DNA from 2 places in the Acidovorax sp. ACV01 genome. Region 2 is predicted to be linked to the other one. Evidence: predicted binding sites of a transcription regulator. Region 2 holds the regulator's gene; the other holds the start of a gene.
What was found. Region 2 encodes FNR, which switches genes on or off when oxygen is low (the NO sensors DNR and NnrR bind a similar motif). Its sites were predicted from a motif close to TTGATNNNNATCAA; they were not measured.
Positions count from the first base shown of each region.

Region 1: the regulator FNR is predicted to act here: its motif matches at 3,598-3,611, upstream of IB243_RS09665 (universal stress protein).

Region 1 is NZ_JACUZT010000003.1:206,526-213,326, forward strand. It holds gene IB243_RS09645 (phosphoenolpyruvate carboxykinase (GTP)) at 1-879, shown strand, start outside; gene IB243_RS09650 (hypothetical protein) at 1,146-1,586, opposite strand; gene IB243_RS09655 (LysR family transcriptional regulator) at 1,713-2,672, shown strand; gene IB243_RS09660 (metallophosphoesterase) at 2,707-3,552, shown strand; gene IB243_RS09665 (universal stress protein) at 3,665-4,087, shown strand; gene IB243_RS09670 (fasciclin domain-containing protein) at 4,263-4,718, shown strand; gene IB243_RS09675 (fasciclin domain-containing protein) at 4,777-5,715, shown strand; gene IB243_RS09680 (TetR/AcrR family transcriptional regulator) at 5,803-6,426, opposite strand; gene IB243_RS09685 (helix-turn-helix domain-containing protein) at 6,609-6,801, shown strand, end outside.
Region 2 is NZ_JACUZT010000006.1:181,046-187,846, forward strand. It holds gene IB243_RS18155 (bifunctional diguanylate cyclase/phosphodiesterase) at 1-280, opposite strand, end outside; gene IB243_RS18160 (HD-GYP domain-containing protein) at 277-1,575, opposite strand; gene IB243_RS18165 (sulfite exporter TauE/SafE family protein) at 1,791-2,549, opposite strand; gene hemN (oxygen-independent coproporphyrinogen III oxidase) at 2,555-3,937, opposite strand; gene fnr (fumarate/nitrate reduction transcriptional regulator Fnr) at 4,124-4,846, shown strand; gene IB243_RS18180 (hypothetical protein) at 4,907-5,200, opposite strand; gene IB243_RS18185 (FixH family protein) at 5,253-5,534, opposite strand; gene ccoG (cytochrome c oxidase accessory protein CcoG) at 5,606-6,801, opposite strand, start outside.

The DNA.
Region 1 (6,801 bases), on a different contig from region 2:
ACCAACATGCACACCAACCCCAACTGCATGCTCTCGCTGGGCAAGGACGTGATCTTCACCAACGTGGCCCTGACGGATGACGGCGACGTGTGGTGGGAAGGCATGGAAAAGGACACCGGCAAGCTGCCGGACCACCTGATCGACTGGCAAGGCAAGGACTGGACGCCCCAGATCGCCAAGGAAACCGGCGCCAAGGCCGCTCACCCCAATTCGCGCTTCACGGTGGCCGCCGCCAATAACCCGGCACTCGATGCCCAGTGGGACGACGCCAACGGCGTCGCCATCGACGCGTTCATCTTCGGCGGCCGCCGCTCCACCACCGTGCCCCTGGTGACGGAAGCCCGCACCTGGACAGAAGGCGTGTACATGGCCGCGACCATGGGCTCGGAGACCACCGCCGCCGCCTTCGGTGCCCAGGGCGTGGTGCGCCGCGACCCGTTCGCCATGCTGCCCTTCTGCGGCTACAACATGAGCGACTACTTCCAGCACTGGCTCGACATGGAAGGCAAGATCACCGCCACCGGCAAGGCGCTGCCCAAGGTGTTTTGCGTGAACTGGTTCCGCAAGGACGAAGCCGGCAAGTTCGTCTGGCCTGGCTACGGCGACAACATGCGCGTGCTCAAGTGGATGATCGACCGCATCGAAGGCCAGGCCCAGGGCACGGAGACGATGTTCGGCGTGGCACCCCAGTACGCCGAGATCAACTGGGCAGGCCTGGATTTCAGCGCCCAGAAGTTCGACGCCGTCACCAGCATCGACAAGGCGGCCTGGACGGAGGAGTTCAAGCTGCACGATGCCCACTTCGAACAGCTGGCCTACCACCTGCCGCCGGCTTTGCTCGACACCAAGGCTGCGCTGGAAAAGCGCCTGGTAAGCTGACCCCTGGTTCTTCTCAGTCCTGACAACCGCCCCTTCTGAAAGAGGGGCGGTTTTTTTTGCGCTGATGGAGACGAATACTGGATCAGGGTGGTCCGCCCCGCGCGGCCATGAAGAACAGCCCTTACCGCCCCTGCGCCGCGTGGCACATGCCCCTGGAGGCCTCGTTTTCCGTCCCATGACGGCCTGGCAATGAAAAAAGCCGTGGCGAACACTCGCCACGGCTTCAAGAATCAGGGTCACTGCACGGCAGACCGTGCGTCGCCATCTCAGTAGTACTTGCGGATGTCTTGCACGGTGGCAATGCCCATGGCATGGTTCAGTTCGGCCATGATGCGGGGGTCCTTCACGGCCACTTGCCAGGTGCGTTCGTCTTCCGCAGCGCGGCGGCGGCTTTCAGCCCAGGTGTGGGCACCCACACGCAGTGCGGCACCGGCGCGGCGGGCGGGGGCGGTCAGCAGAGCCAGGGCCGCAAAGGCTACCAGCCACAGCACCATCCAGGCCGCCAGCAGATGGCCTTCGCTCCAGGTGTCGATGACCTGGTTGGCCACCACCAGCAATGCCGAAACAACGGCCGCCAGCAGAAGGGTGGCGGCGCCACGGGCACCGTCAAAATTGGCGGCTACGCGCTTGAGGGCGGCGGCGGCGTTTTCGGCGCGGACAACGCCGGGGTGTTCGGTGGGGTACTCAACGTGTGCAAAGCTGGTCATTTCGGTTTCCCTTTTCTAACGCTTGTGGCGAGATTGCCGGGCGATGGGGTGATATTAGGGTTTACCCTTTACATGTTCAAGTTTATATTTTGAATCATTGATATTCATATTGGTGATGAATTGACCATGAATCCCTTGAACTTCCGCTCTTTGGACTTGAACCTGCTGCGTGTTTTCGACGAGGTCATGGCCGAGCGCAGCCTCACACGCGCAGCGCACAAGCTGTCCATCACCCAGCCCGCCGTGAGCAACGCGATGCGGCGCCTGCGCGATGTGCTGGGAGATGAGCTGGTGGTGCGCAGCGGCCAGGGCGTGGAGCCCACTCCGCGCGCGCTGGCCCTGTGGCCCCCTGTGCGCGAGGCGCTGGCCCACCTGCAGGAATCCCTGGCGCCCGGGCACTTTGAACCTGCTACGGCCGAATCCACCTTTGTGCTGGCCATGGCCGATGCCACGGCAGCCACCCTGGTTCCTGCCCTGGTCGAAATCATCGAGCGCGAGGCGCCCGGCGTGTCTATCCGCGTACTACCCCTGACCACGCGCGACCCCCGCCGCCTGCTGGACGAGGAGGCGGCGGACATGGCGGTGGGCTACTTCCCCGCCGTGCTGGCCGACCTGACCGCCCGCGCGCAATCGGGGGGGGCCGTGGCCTTTGAAAGCCGCCGCCTGTACGACGGCGAGTACGTGTGCGTGATGCGGCAAGGCCATCCCCTGGCCGATGCGCCCTTGACCCTGGACACCTATTGCGCCGCGCGCCACATGCTCGTGAGCTTCTCGGGGCGCCCCTTTGGTTTCATCGACGAGGCCCTGGCGTCCCTGGGCCGCGAGCGCAAGGTGGTGATCACGGTCAACCAGTTCTTCACCGCCGGGCGCGTGGTGTCGGGCTCGGACCTGTTGACGGTGCTGCCCCGCCACTTTGTCCCCGTCACCGGGATCGCCGATGCCCTGGTGCAGCGGGCCCTGCCGCTGGACGTGCCGGCGGTCCACGTGGACGCACTCTGGCGCCGCCGCGGCCCGCAGCAGGCCGCGATGACCTGGCTGCTGCAAGCCCTGGCGCGCTCGGCGCGCCGGACTTTCCCCGAACAGTGAGGCGGAGAGGCTGAACCCGTAGACTGCGCCCAGCATGAACATCCAGCTTTTTTCCGACCTGCACCTTGAGGCGCACCCCCACTTCATCCCCGAACCGGCGCCCGGCGCCGATGTGCTGGTGCTTGCCGGCGATGTGGGCTCCTACCAGGAAGGCTCGCAACTGGGCGACGAGGACTTTGGCCTGGCCCGGTTTTCGCCGTTGCCCCAGGGAGCTGGCTGGCCCACCCCCGTGCTTTTTGTCCCTGGCAACCACGAATACGATGCGCAGGATTTCGATGCGGCCCACCATCGACTTCGCAGCACCTGCGATCGCCTGGGAATCACCTGGCTGGAGCGCGAAACCGTCGAGCTTCAGGGAGTCCGTTTCATCGGAACCACGCTCTGGAGCGATTTCGACGCCCTCGCGGACCACGAGGGAAGCACCGACCTTGGCAGGCGGCTGAAACTGCGCGACAAAGCCTTTCGCGCGGCCAATTTCTACCTGCGCAAGACGGGTGGCACCCGCCATGCAGCGCCTTTTCTGGCCGAAGCCATGCGCGACCACGCACTGGTCTGCCAGCAATGGCTGGCTGAAGCACTTGCAACGCCTTTTGACGGGCCCACAGTGGCTGTCACCCACTTTGCGCCCAGCCTGCGCAGCGCCGATCCACGCTACGGGCTGGTGCCCGGTACGGCGGGGTTCTGCAATGCCCTGGATGGTTTGCTGCCTCACGCGCAGCTGTGGCTGCACGGCCACCTTCACGCACCGAGCGACTACAGGGCGCAGGGCTTGCGTGCCGATGGCAGCCCTTGGCAGTGCCGTGTGGTGGCCAATCCCCTGGGGTATGCGCGCAAGGGAGAGCAGGCGGCTTTCCAGCCGCAATGCTGCATCACCTTATGATCAGGACACGGGGCTCTGCCGCCCCGCAGCGCAGAAGAAAAAAGCATGACCCAGGTCAAGACAACAGAAGTCCGCGCACGGTAGTCTGGCCCATACCTTCTCGGAGAACCTCATGAACATCCTGCTTGCTGTCGATGGCAGCGCTTACACCAAAAAAATGCTGGCCTATCTGGCCACCCACGAAGAGTTGCTCGGTGGCAACCACCAGTACACCGCGCTCACCGTGCAGGCTCCCCTGCCAACACGCGCACGCGCCGCTCTGGGCAAGGAAGTGGTGGACAGCTACCACGCTGAAGAGGCGGAAAAAATCCTCGCCCCCGTGTGCAAATTCCTCGCGCGCCATGGCGTGGAAGCCAAGCGCAGCGTCAAGATCGGCAGCGTGGGCGAAAACATCGCCAAGGTGGCAGACAGCGGCAAGTTCGACCTGCTGGTGATGGGCTCCCATGGCCATGGCGCCCTGGCAACCCTGGTCATGGGCTCTGTCACCACCCAGGTGCTTGCCCACTGCAAGGTCCCCCTGCTGATCGTTCGCTAACCCGGACACCCCGGCCCGAAGGCCCCAGCCCTGCTCCGGCAGGGCTTTTTTTTGCCCGAACAATACCAATTGGTTTTCATAATAACCAATTGGTTTACTTTGGAACCAATTGGTTATACATTCCCGCTGCGCCCATCCTGGCGTGTCATTTCCATCGAAACCGAGGAACCGACCCATGAAAAAAACCCTGATTGCATTGGCCCTGACTGCAGGAGCCGCTTTCAACGTGATGGCCCAGGACATCGTGGATACCGCCGTGAAGGCGGGCAACTTCAAGACCCTGGTGGCGGCCGTGCAGGCGGCAGGCCTGGTGGACACCCTCAAGGGCCCCGGCCCGTTCACCGTGTTTGCGCCCACTGACGAGGCTTTCGCCAAGATTCCCAGGGCTACCCTGGACGGCCTGCTGGCCGACAAGGCCGCACTGACCAAGGTTCTGACCTACCACGTGGTGCCCGGCAAGGTGATGGCCAAGGACGTCAAGGCCGGAAAGGTCAAGACCGTGCAGGGCCAGGAGATCACCGTCACCACCGGCATGGGTGTGATGGTGGACCAGTCCAAGGTCATCGCGACCGACGTGGCTGCGAGCAATGGCGTGATCCACGCCATCGACACCGTACTGATGCCCAAGTAATCCAGCGGAACAACGCTCTTTTCCCCCACCCACCATCCCATAGCGAGGAGAAGCCGCCATGCACACCGCATTCAACCGCCGTACCGTTTTGTTGGCCGCAGCCCTGGGCACCGGCACCACCCTGCTGCAGGCCTGTGGCGGCGGCGACGACGAGCCCCAGCGCAATATCGTCGAAGTCGCCCAGAACAATCCCGACCTCAGCATCCTCGTGGAAGCTGTGGTGGCTGCAGGTCTGGCGCCCACCTTGAGCACAGGCATGCTTACGGTTTTCGCCCCGACCAATGCAGCCTTTGCAGCGTTGCTCAGCGAGCTGGGCGTGACCAAGGAAGCCCTGCTGGCCGACAAGCCCCTGCTGACGGCGGTGCTGACCTACCACGTGCTCGGCAGCAAGGTCGCGCGTGCGGACGTCCCCCTGGGCAAGGCGATCACGCCCGTCGCAGGTGGTTTCTTCAAGATCGAATCGGCCAATGGGCTCAAGATCACCGATGGCCGCAACCGCGTCACCACCATCACCGCCACCGACATCCAGGCCAGCAACGGCGTGGTGCATCTGGTGGACCGGGTGCTGCTGCCAGCCAACAAGGACATCGTCGCTACTGCATCAGCGCTGCCGGATTTCAGCATCCTCGTGGAAGCGGTGGTGGCTGCAGGCTTGGCAGGCACTTTGCAGGGCGCGGGCCCGTTCACGGTGTTTGCGCCCACCAACGCCGCGTTTGCAGCGCTGCTGGCCGAGCTGGGGATGACCAAGGCAGCGCTGCTGGCAGACACCGCCCTGCTGACCAAGGTGCTCACCTACCACGTGGTGCCCGCGCGCGTGCTCAAGGCCGAGGTGCCCGTCAACACCGCCATCGCCACGGTTCAGGGGCAGACCTTCACGGTGAACGCGAGCTTCGTGATCACCGACCAGAACATGCGCACCAGCAACATCGCCATGGCCGATGTGTTCACCAGCAACGGTGTGGTTCACGCCGTGGACAAGGTGATCCTGCCCAAATAAGCCCATGGCGTAAACCGCACGCAAGAAAGCCCGGCATGCCGGGCTTTCTTTTTTAGATGCGTGCGCAACGCAAGGAGGGAAGTGCGACTACCGCGCCGCCAACCCGTCAAAACAGGTGCGCACCACCAGATCAACGATCTCCGCGTCAGAATACTGGCCACCTTCCTTGAGAAAGCTCACCACCGGGTCACAGGCGCGCGCATACAGCGTATAGAGCACCACCAGCGGCGGCAGAGTCGGGCTGATCACGCCCTGGGCCTGGGCCTGGGTGATCCACTCACCGATCTGGTCGCTCACCGTCACCAGGCCGTTGAGATAGTCCTTGTTGGCCATCAGCACCGCGCGCAAAGTCGAGTTGCGGCTGGGCAGCAGCGGCATCTCGTTGCTCAGCAGGCGCTCCAGCGACCAGCGCACCAGCGCATGGAGCTTTTCGAGCGGGGGCATTTCAGCGGGCAGATCCGCGAGGTAGGCCTGCACGCGACCCAGAATCTGCACCATGGCGGCGCTGCACAGCTCTTCCTTGCTGCAAAAGTGCTTGTACAGGCTGGCCTTGGCAATGCCCACGGCGTTGGCCACGTCGTCCATGGTCATGGCATCGAAAGCCTTTTCGCCCAGGAGCTGGCAGGTGGACTGGAGGATGGCATCCTCGCGCGCCTGGTGCATCTGCTCTTTGAACGAAACTTTGGGTTGCGGCGTTTGCATGTCTTGCATTTTATACATTGCAGTAAAAAAATAAATGACTAAGTTGCAATGCAACTACGTCGTTCACGTTTTCCCCAGCATGAATCGTGCCGCCGCTTTGCAGGCGAAGAACCTGTTCATGGTCTTTTCGGGGGCACGATGGCACTCTTGTCCTGGTGCCCACCCCCATCGGCCGCCATAATCGCGCCGCCATGCCCGTGCCCCTCGCTCTACCGTCGACCGTTTTCACCACTGACCAAGGCTCCGGGGAAGAGCGCTTCGAGGCCTGGCGCAGCAGCATTTCGGTGGTCTTCGACGTCGCCCCTTTGGACCGCGATCCGCTCGAGAGCTTCAGCGCATCCGTGACCGCCTGCCATCTGGGCGCGCTGCTGGTGGGCGATCTGC
Region 2 (6,801 bases):
CCCGCCGGTCAACCGGCACCAGGGCTCCATCTGCGCGCAAAAGGCTGGTGTGGGAATGGATGCCGTCTGCAACCACCTGCGCTGACTCCCCCCAGAACGCAACATCCTGTGGTGTGGAAGCCAGACGCAGCACCGGCGTGCCAACCATAGAGGCCGCAGGCAAACCCACCAGCCGCTGCGCTGCGGCATTCGCATGAAGGATGAGCAGGCTGGCCTCATCGACCAACCAGACAGCTTCCTGCAAACCGTCGAGCCAGCCGTGGGACTGCACAACGGTCACGAACCAGCCTCTTCGGGGCCGGGGCTGACTGCGCGCTCGAAAAAGTAGCAGATACGCTGACGGGGGGAAAGGTAGTCCAGGGCATCGCGTGGCAATTGCGCGGGCTTGAGACTGCGCCGGATGCCCAGCTCTGGCACGGTTTCCAGATCCAATATGGGCGCCTCATCCTTGGGGACCCGGGAGTCATGAACAATGACCTTGGGCCGCAGGGGGCGCGAAGAATTGACTGAAGCCACGATCGCATAACGGTCGTTGACCAGCTGGACGATGGAGCCCGGTGGGTACACCCCCATCATGCGAATGAATGCACCCAGGACCACAGAATCAAACCGCGCCTTGAGCTGCGCAAAGATGACTGACAGCGCCTCGTGGGGCGTGAGCGCATCCACTCCGTTGGCAGGGTTGCACATGCGGTCATACCGATTGACCAACGCAAGCACCTGGCTCGCACGCCCCAAGTCGGGCCCTGACAGCCGCAATGGAAACCCGCTGCCATCGGCCATCTCATGGTGCCTGGCAACGGCGGTAAGCACGGCTTCGGGCAAGCCCATGCGCGTGGCCAGTGCCACAGACTCACCCACATGGGTCTCGTAGCGCGTGCGCTCCATCGGAATCATCGAGGGCGTAGGTTGCCTGAGATTCGGTGGCAGCTTGAGCTTGCCCAGGTCATGAATCAACGCCGCGATGCCAAGGTCGTGCAGCTCGGCACTTTTCATACCCAGTGCGCGGCCCAGCAACAGAGAGATCACCATCACGTTGATCGGATGCAGGGCATTGCGCTCGCCGACACCTTCTGACAACAGCCGGATGACGGAATCCCCGTTTTCGAGGAGCTCGGCCACACATCCGGACACGAGCGTATCGCCTTTGGCACGCGCCTGGTCGGGGTGTTCGGAGACCACACGCTCCAGCGCCTGGTATTGGCGGGTGGCCTCTCCAAATCGCTGGTCACAGACTGCCAGAGTCCGGTTCTGGGCTTCCAACAGTTCACGCCTGCGCAGCGCCTCCGGGTCCACGGTCGCGGCGGAGCCTGCCGCATCCAGTCCGTTCAAGGACGGTGCCTTCATTTCCGGGACGCTCCAGGCGGCGGGGACAAGTTCCCTCAGTTCTGGATCACTCTTCTTGGGAAGATAACGTACCTCGGTGAGCCCCAGTTCACGCAGGGTGGCAATCTGTTCCGCCGACGCCACGCGAAAACTGCTCACCGGGAACGGATGATGCATCCAGCCCAAGTCGAGCTGGATGTACATGCCGACACGCAGTTGGCTGATGTCGATGAGGATGGAAGAGTTCACTTCGGGGCGTGTGAAACATGGCGACTTCAATGCCACCAATGGTTACACAGATTATCGCCAGTTCGGGGGCCTTGTCGAAGGACTGCGCCTGCACCGCAGCGGCGCGGCAACACTTGGATGCGTCCGCGAAGCCCACCCCAGATCACCCTTGTATAGACATGGGTTTAAAGGAACTCGTCAACCCCTTTGCTATGCAACTTCCGGTTGGAAACAAGCTAACGGCACCACAGCGATGGCTTGTAGACCAAGTCCATCCACAGTGCCCAGCTGGCGACTGCGCAGAGCAAGCCCCCCGCGATACGGGTCCCCCAGTCCGCACGCGCTGTATTGATCCGTGTTTTCAGCCGTGCCCATGCCCACGACCCGCCCACCAGCCACACACCGCTGCCCAGGCCAAACAACGCCATGGTCAACGCCCCTTCCAAGGGTCCGCCGCTCAGGGCGGCTACCAACAGGGCCGAATAAAGCAATCCACAGGGCATTAGCGCCCAGAGTCCCCCTGCAGCGAGAACCCCGCCAGGGGCGCTGACAAGCGGCTTGACATGTGACCACACAGTGCGACCCGCCTGCTCCACCCATTGGGGCTGGCGGGCCTGGACCATCATCATCAACCCCCAGGCCATCACCGCGACATGGACCAGGGTCCACGCCGGGCGCAGCGCCGCCGTCTGTTGGGTCAACCATGCCAGACTATCCATGGCGAGCGCGGCCAAACCGCCCGCCACGGCATACCCAGCCAGCCGACCGACATGGAAAGCAGCCGTGCGCCGAATGACACCACCCCGAGGCATCCATTGCACAGTTTGGACCGTCTGCGAGGAAGCCTGTGCCTCCAAATCCCCACCCGTCTTGGGCAAACTCCGCGACTCTCCCTGCCCCACCAACGCTGCGCAGGGCGCGGAGCACATGGCTAAGCAATGGGACCCGCCAACCAGTCCCATCAGCAAGGCGGTCGAGGCAACCGTTGCAATCATGAGAGTCAGATGATGCGCGAAAAACGGGCTCGGTTGCGATCTGCCTGCAGGTAACGGTCAAAAACCATGGCGATGCCGCGCACGAAGAACCAGCCCATGGCCGTCACCTCGACCCCGTCGGGTCTCACCACGACGAGCCCCTGCTCAGCCATGGTTTCCAGTTGCTCCAGCTCGGCAGAGAAATAAGCCCGAAAGTCGATCAACCAGGCCTGCTCCATGGGCTCAAACAACAACTCACCCTGGCACATCAACGCCATGATGACGGCGCGGCGTACCAGGTCATCGCGGGTCAGGGCGAGCCCACGCACCACGGGCAAGCGCCCCTGGTCCAGAAAATCGTAGTACTCGTCCAGAGTTTTGGCGTTCTGGCTGTAGGTCGCCCCCACCCGGCCAATCGCCGACACGCCCAGGCCAATCAGATCGCAATCGGGCTGTGTGCTGTAGCCCTGGAAGTTGCGGTGCAGACGGCCCTGGCGCTTGGCAACCGCCAATGCGTCGGCCGGCAACGCAAAGTGGTCCATGCCCACATACACGTACCCAGCGTCCATGAAGGCAGCCAGCGAACGGGACAGCATCGACACCTTGCCCGCCCCCGCGGGCAACTCGGCAGAAACAATGCGGCGCTGGGGCTTGAAGCGCTCCGGCAGGTGGGCATAGGCATACAGGGCGATGCGGTCAGGCCGCAGCTGCACAACCTGGGCCAGCGTGCGATCAAACGACTCGGGCGTCTGGCGCGGCAGGCCGTAGATCAAGTCCACATTGATGGATTCAAAACCCAGCGAACGTGCGGACTCCACCAGCGAAAACACCTGCTCGGCAGGCTGTATGCGATGAACAGCCTTTTGAACCTCAGGATCAAAATCCTGCACTCCAAAACTCAGTCGGTTGAATCCCAGTTCCGCGAGCACGGCAAGGCGGTCGGCATTGACGGTGCGCGGATCTACTTCAATCGAATACTCTCCGCCCGGCGCGAGCGAGAAGCTGCGCTTGAGCATGACCATGAGTTCACGCAAGCCGTCGTCGGACAAAAAAGTAGGCGTACCACCACCCAGGTGCAGCTGGCTCACCACCTGCCCCGTGCCGCAGTGCGCTGTGTGCAGATCGATTTCGCGACTCAGGTACCGCAGATAGGTATCTGCCCGATCATGGTGTTTGGTGATGATCTTGTTGCATGCACAGTAATAACACAGCGACTCGCAAAAGGGGATGTGCACATACAGCGACAACGGCAACGCCTTCGTCATGGAGCCCAGCCTGCGCTGCTCTAGTGCAAGCGCATAGTCGTCCTGCCCAAACGCCTCGACGAAACGGTCGGCGGTTGGATAAGAGGTATAGCGGGGCCCTGGCACGTCGAAACGGCGCAGAAGATCAGGCGAAACAGCAGTCATGGGCAAATTCCTTGCGTACACTTTGACTGTGCCGTAAGCTGTCCCCCATGTCCTTGACCTGAATCAAGTGATGCACGGGGCCGAACAGCGACAATTTGATGCATGTCATTCGCCCATCCGTACCCACAAGCCTGTCTTACAGGCAGATGAGGCGATATGCTCAAACCTAACCCAGCATCTGTGCCTATGAACCCGCTCACCATCAAAGTCGCCTGCTCTAACTGCAACCTGCGCGAGCTGTGCATGCCGGTTGGCCTGAGCGAAGACCAACTGCAACGCATTGACGAAGTCGTTGCCGTCCGCCGCAAGATCAAACGGGGCGGAACGCTGTTTCGCAACGGCGAAGCCTTCACATCGCTCTATGCCATCCGCACCGGCTTCTTCAAGACCTGTGTAGCCACCGAAGATGGGCGCGACCAGGTCACTGGTTTCCAGATGGCGGGCGAGATTATCGGCCTGGATGGCATCGTGAACGATCACCATACCTGCGACGCAGTGGCCCTGGAAGACGCAGAAGTCTGCGTCATGCCCTTTGACCGCATCGAAGAACTGTCCCGCGAGGTCACCGCGCTGCAACACCATGTGCACAAGATCATGAGCCGCGAGATCGTGCGTGAGCATGGGGTGATGCTGCTCTTGGGCAGCATGCGCGCCGAGGAACGCCTGGCAGCGTTTCTGCTGAACCTTGTGCAACGTTTGCATGCCCGTGGGTTTTCACAGTCCGAACTCGTACTGCGCATGACGCGTGAGGAAATTGGCAGCTACCTGGGGCTCAAGCTCGAAACCGTGAGCCGCACATTTTCCAAGTTTGTGGAAGAAGGTATTGTCGAGGTCAAGCAGCGCCATGTGCGCATCCTGGAAACCGATGCACTCAAGCGCATCGTGAACAACCAGCAGGCCTGCCACTGACCAAGGCAATGCGTTGGCGGCGGCCTCTCTCCGTATCTACCGGCCAGCTACCGCAGCCCATCAAGGGCAAGATGAAGTCTTTCGACAGTCATCGGGGCGATCCCCCTCGGGGACCGGGCAGCGGTTGAGTTCAAAGGGCGACATCGCCAACAATGTCGTCAATGCGCTGGACGCCATGGTGATCATCCAGAACGCGAAAAAAGCAAGCGTGTAGACGCCCTGACGCGACAACGCCAACGGCTGCCCAAACCAGTGCAAGTCCTGCGGATCCACCATCGCAAAAACCAGCACCTCCATGACGCCTGCCATCAAGAAGGCCGGCCATGCAATCCACATCAGGCGTTGCGTCCACATTGATTTTTCTCCTGGTAAGGCCGCGCAGACAAACCGCATGGCCAGGGGGTGTTCAGCGCGGCTGGTCCTGGACCGGAGTGGCCGCATGGTTGCGGCCTTTCATCGCGGGAGCCAGGCTCTTGTGTGGAGTCTCCAGCGTCTTGTTGATCTCGATGCCCTGGCGGTAATAGTCCTCGGCGATCACGGGGTCGGGGCGCGAAATCGCCAGCCAGAGGGTGACAAAACCCGCAATGATCACGATCACAGGACCAGCGATGATCAGCCAGACATGGCCGAACTTCCACCATGGCGCCGTAGCGGAAGGGGCAGTGCCGAGGGTGGAACTGGATGGCATGTGATGACTCCTCAAAAATATTTTTCGTCAAAGCAAGGCCCGCGAAGACCTTGCACCAGTGTGCACGCGCGTTACCGCGGCACCAGAAACACGGATTTCTCAGTCACATGGGCGGCCCCGCCGAGTGCCTGCACGTCGAACTGCACAGCGTGCGATCCCGGAGGCGCCGAACCATACGGTATCTGCAGTCGGACAGCCACCCACCGGGACTCTGCCGCTCCGATTTCCACCTCAGCATCGGACGCCACTTCCAGCCCTTCAAGGCCACGCGCACCGATGCGATAGCGTTGGGGTCCTTCGGTTGCATTCATGATCTGCAGGCGGTAGATGTTCTCCAGCTTGCCACCGGCGACGATGCGAGAGAGCGCAGCGCGGTCACGCACAACATCGACCATGAGCGGCGTGCGCGTGACAAGGCTCGCCATCATGCCCACGCACAGGGCTACCAGCACTGCGCTGTAGATCAGCACACGCGGCCGCAGCACCCGGCGCAGGATCTGCGATTGGCTCCACCGCTGCGCCACGCCGTTCTGTGTGGAAAACCGGATAAGCCCCTTTGGGTAGTGCATCTTGTCCATGACCGTGTTGCAAGCATCCACGCACAACCCGCAACCAATGCACTCATACTGCAGCCCCTTGCGGATGTCGATGCCCACGGGACATACCTGCACGCACAGCGTGCAGTCAATACAGTCGCCCAGACCTTTGGCCTTCTGATCGATGTTCTTGTTTCGCGGGCCGCGCGGTTCGCCCCGCTCCACGTCATAGCTGACGATCAGCGTGTCCTTGTCGAACATGGCGCTCTGAAAGCGCGCATAGGGGCACATGTATTTGCACACCTGCTCGCGCATGTAGCCCGCATTGCCATACGTGGCAAAGCCGTAGAACAGCACCCAGAATATCTGCCAGCCCCCCTGCATCACCAGCAACTCCGCACCAAGCTCACGGATCGGCACAAAATAGCCCACGAACGTAAACCCAGTCCACAGCGCCACCGCGATCCAGATCACTTGCTTGAAGAACTTCTTGCGGACTTTCTCGAAGGTCCATGGGCCGTTGTCCAGCCGTAGTCGGGCACTGCGATCACCTTCGATCTTGTGCTCGATCCACATGAACATTTCGGTATAGACCGTTTGCGGGCACGCAAATCCGCACCACAACCGCCCCGCCACCGCCGTAAACAGGAACAGCGACAGCGCAGAAATGATGAGCAGGCCCGTGAGGTAGATGAAATCCTGGGGGTACAGAACCAGGCCGAAGATGTAAA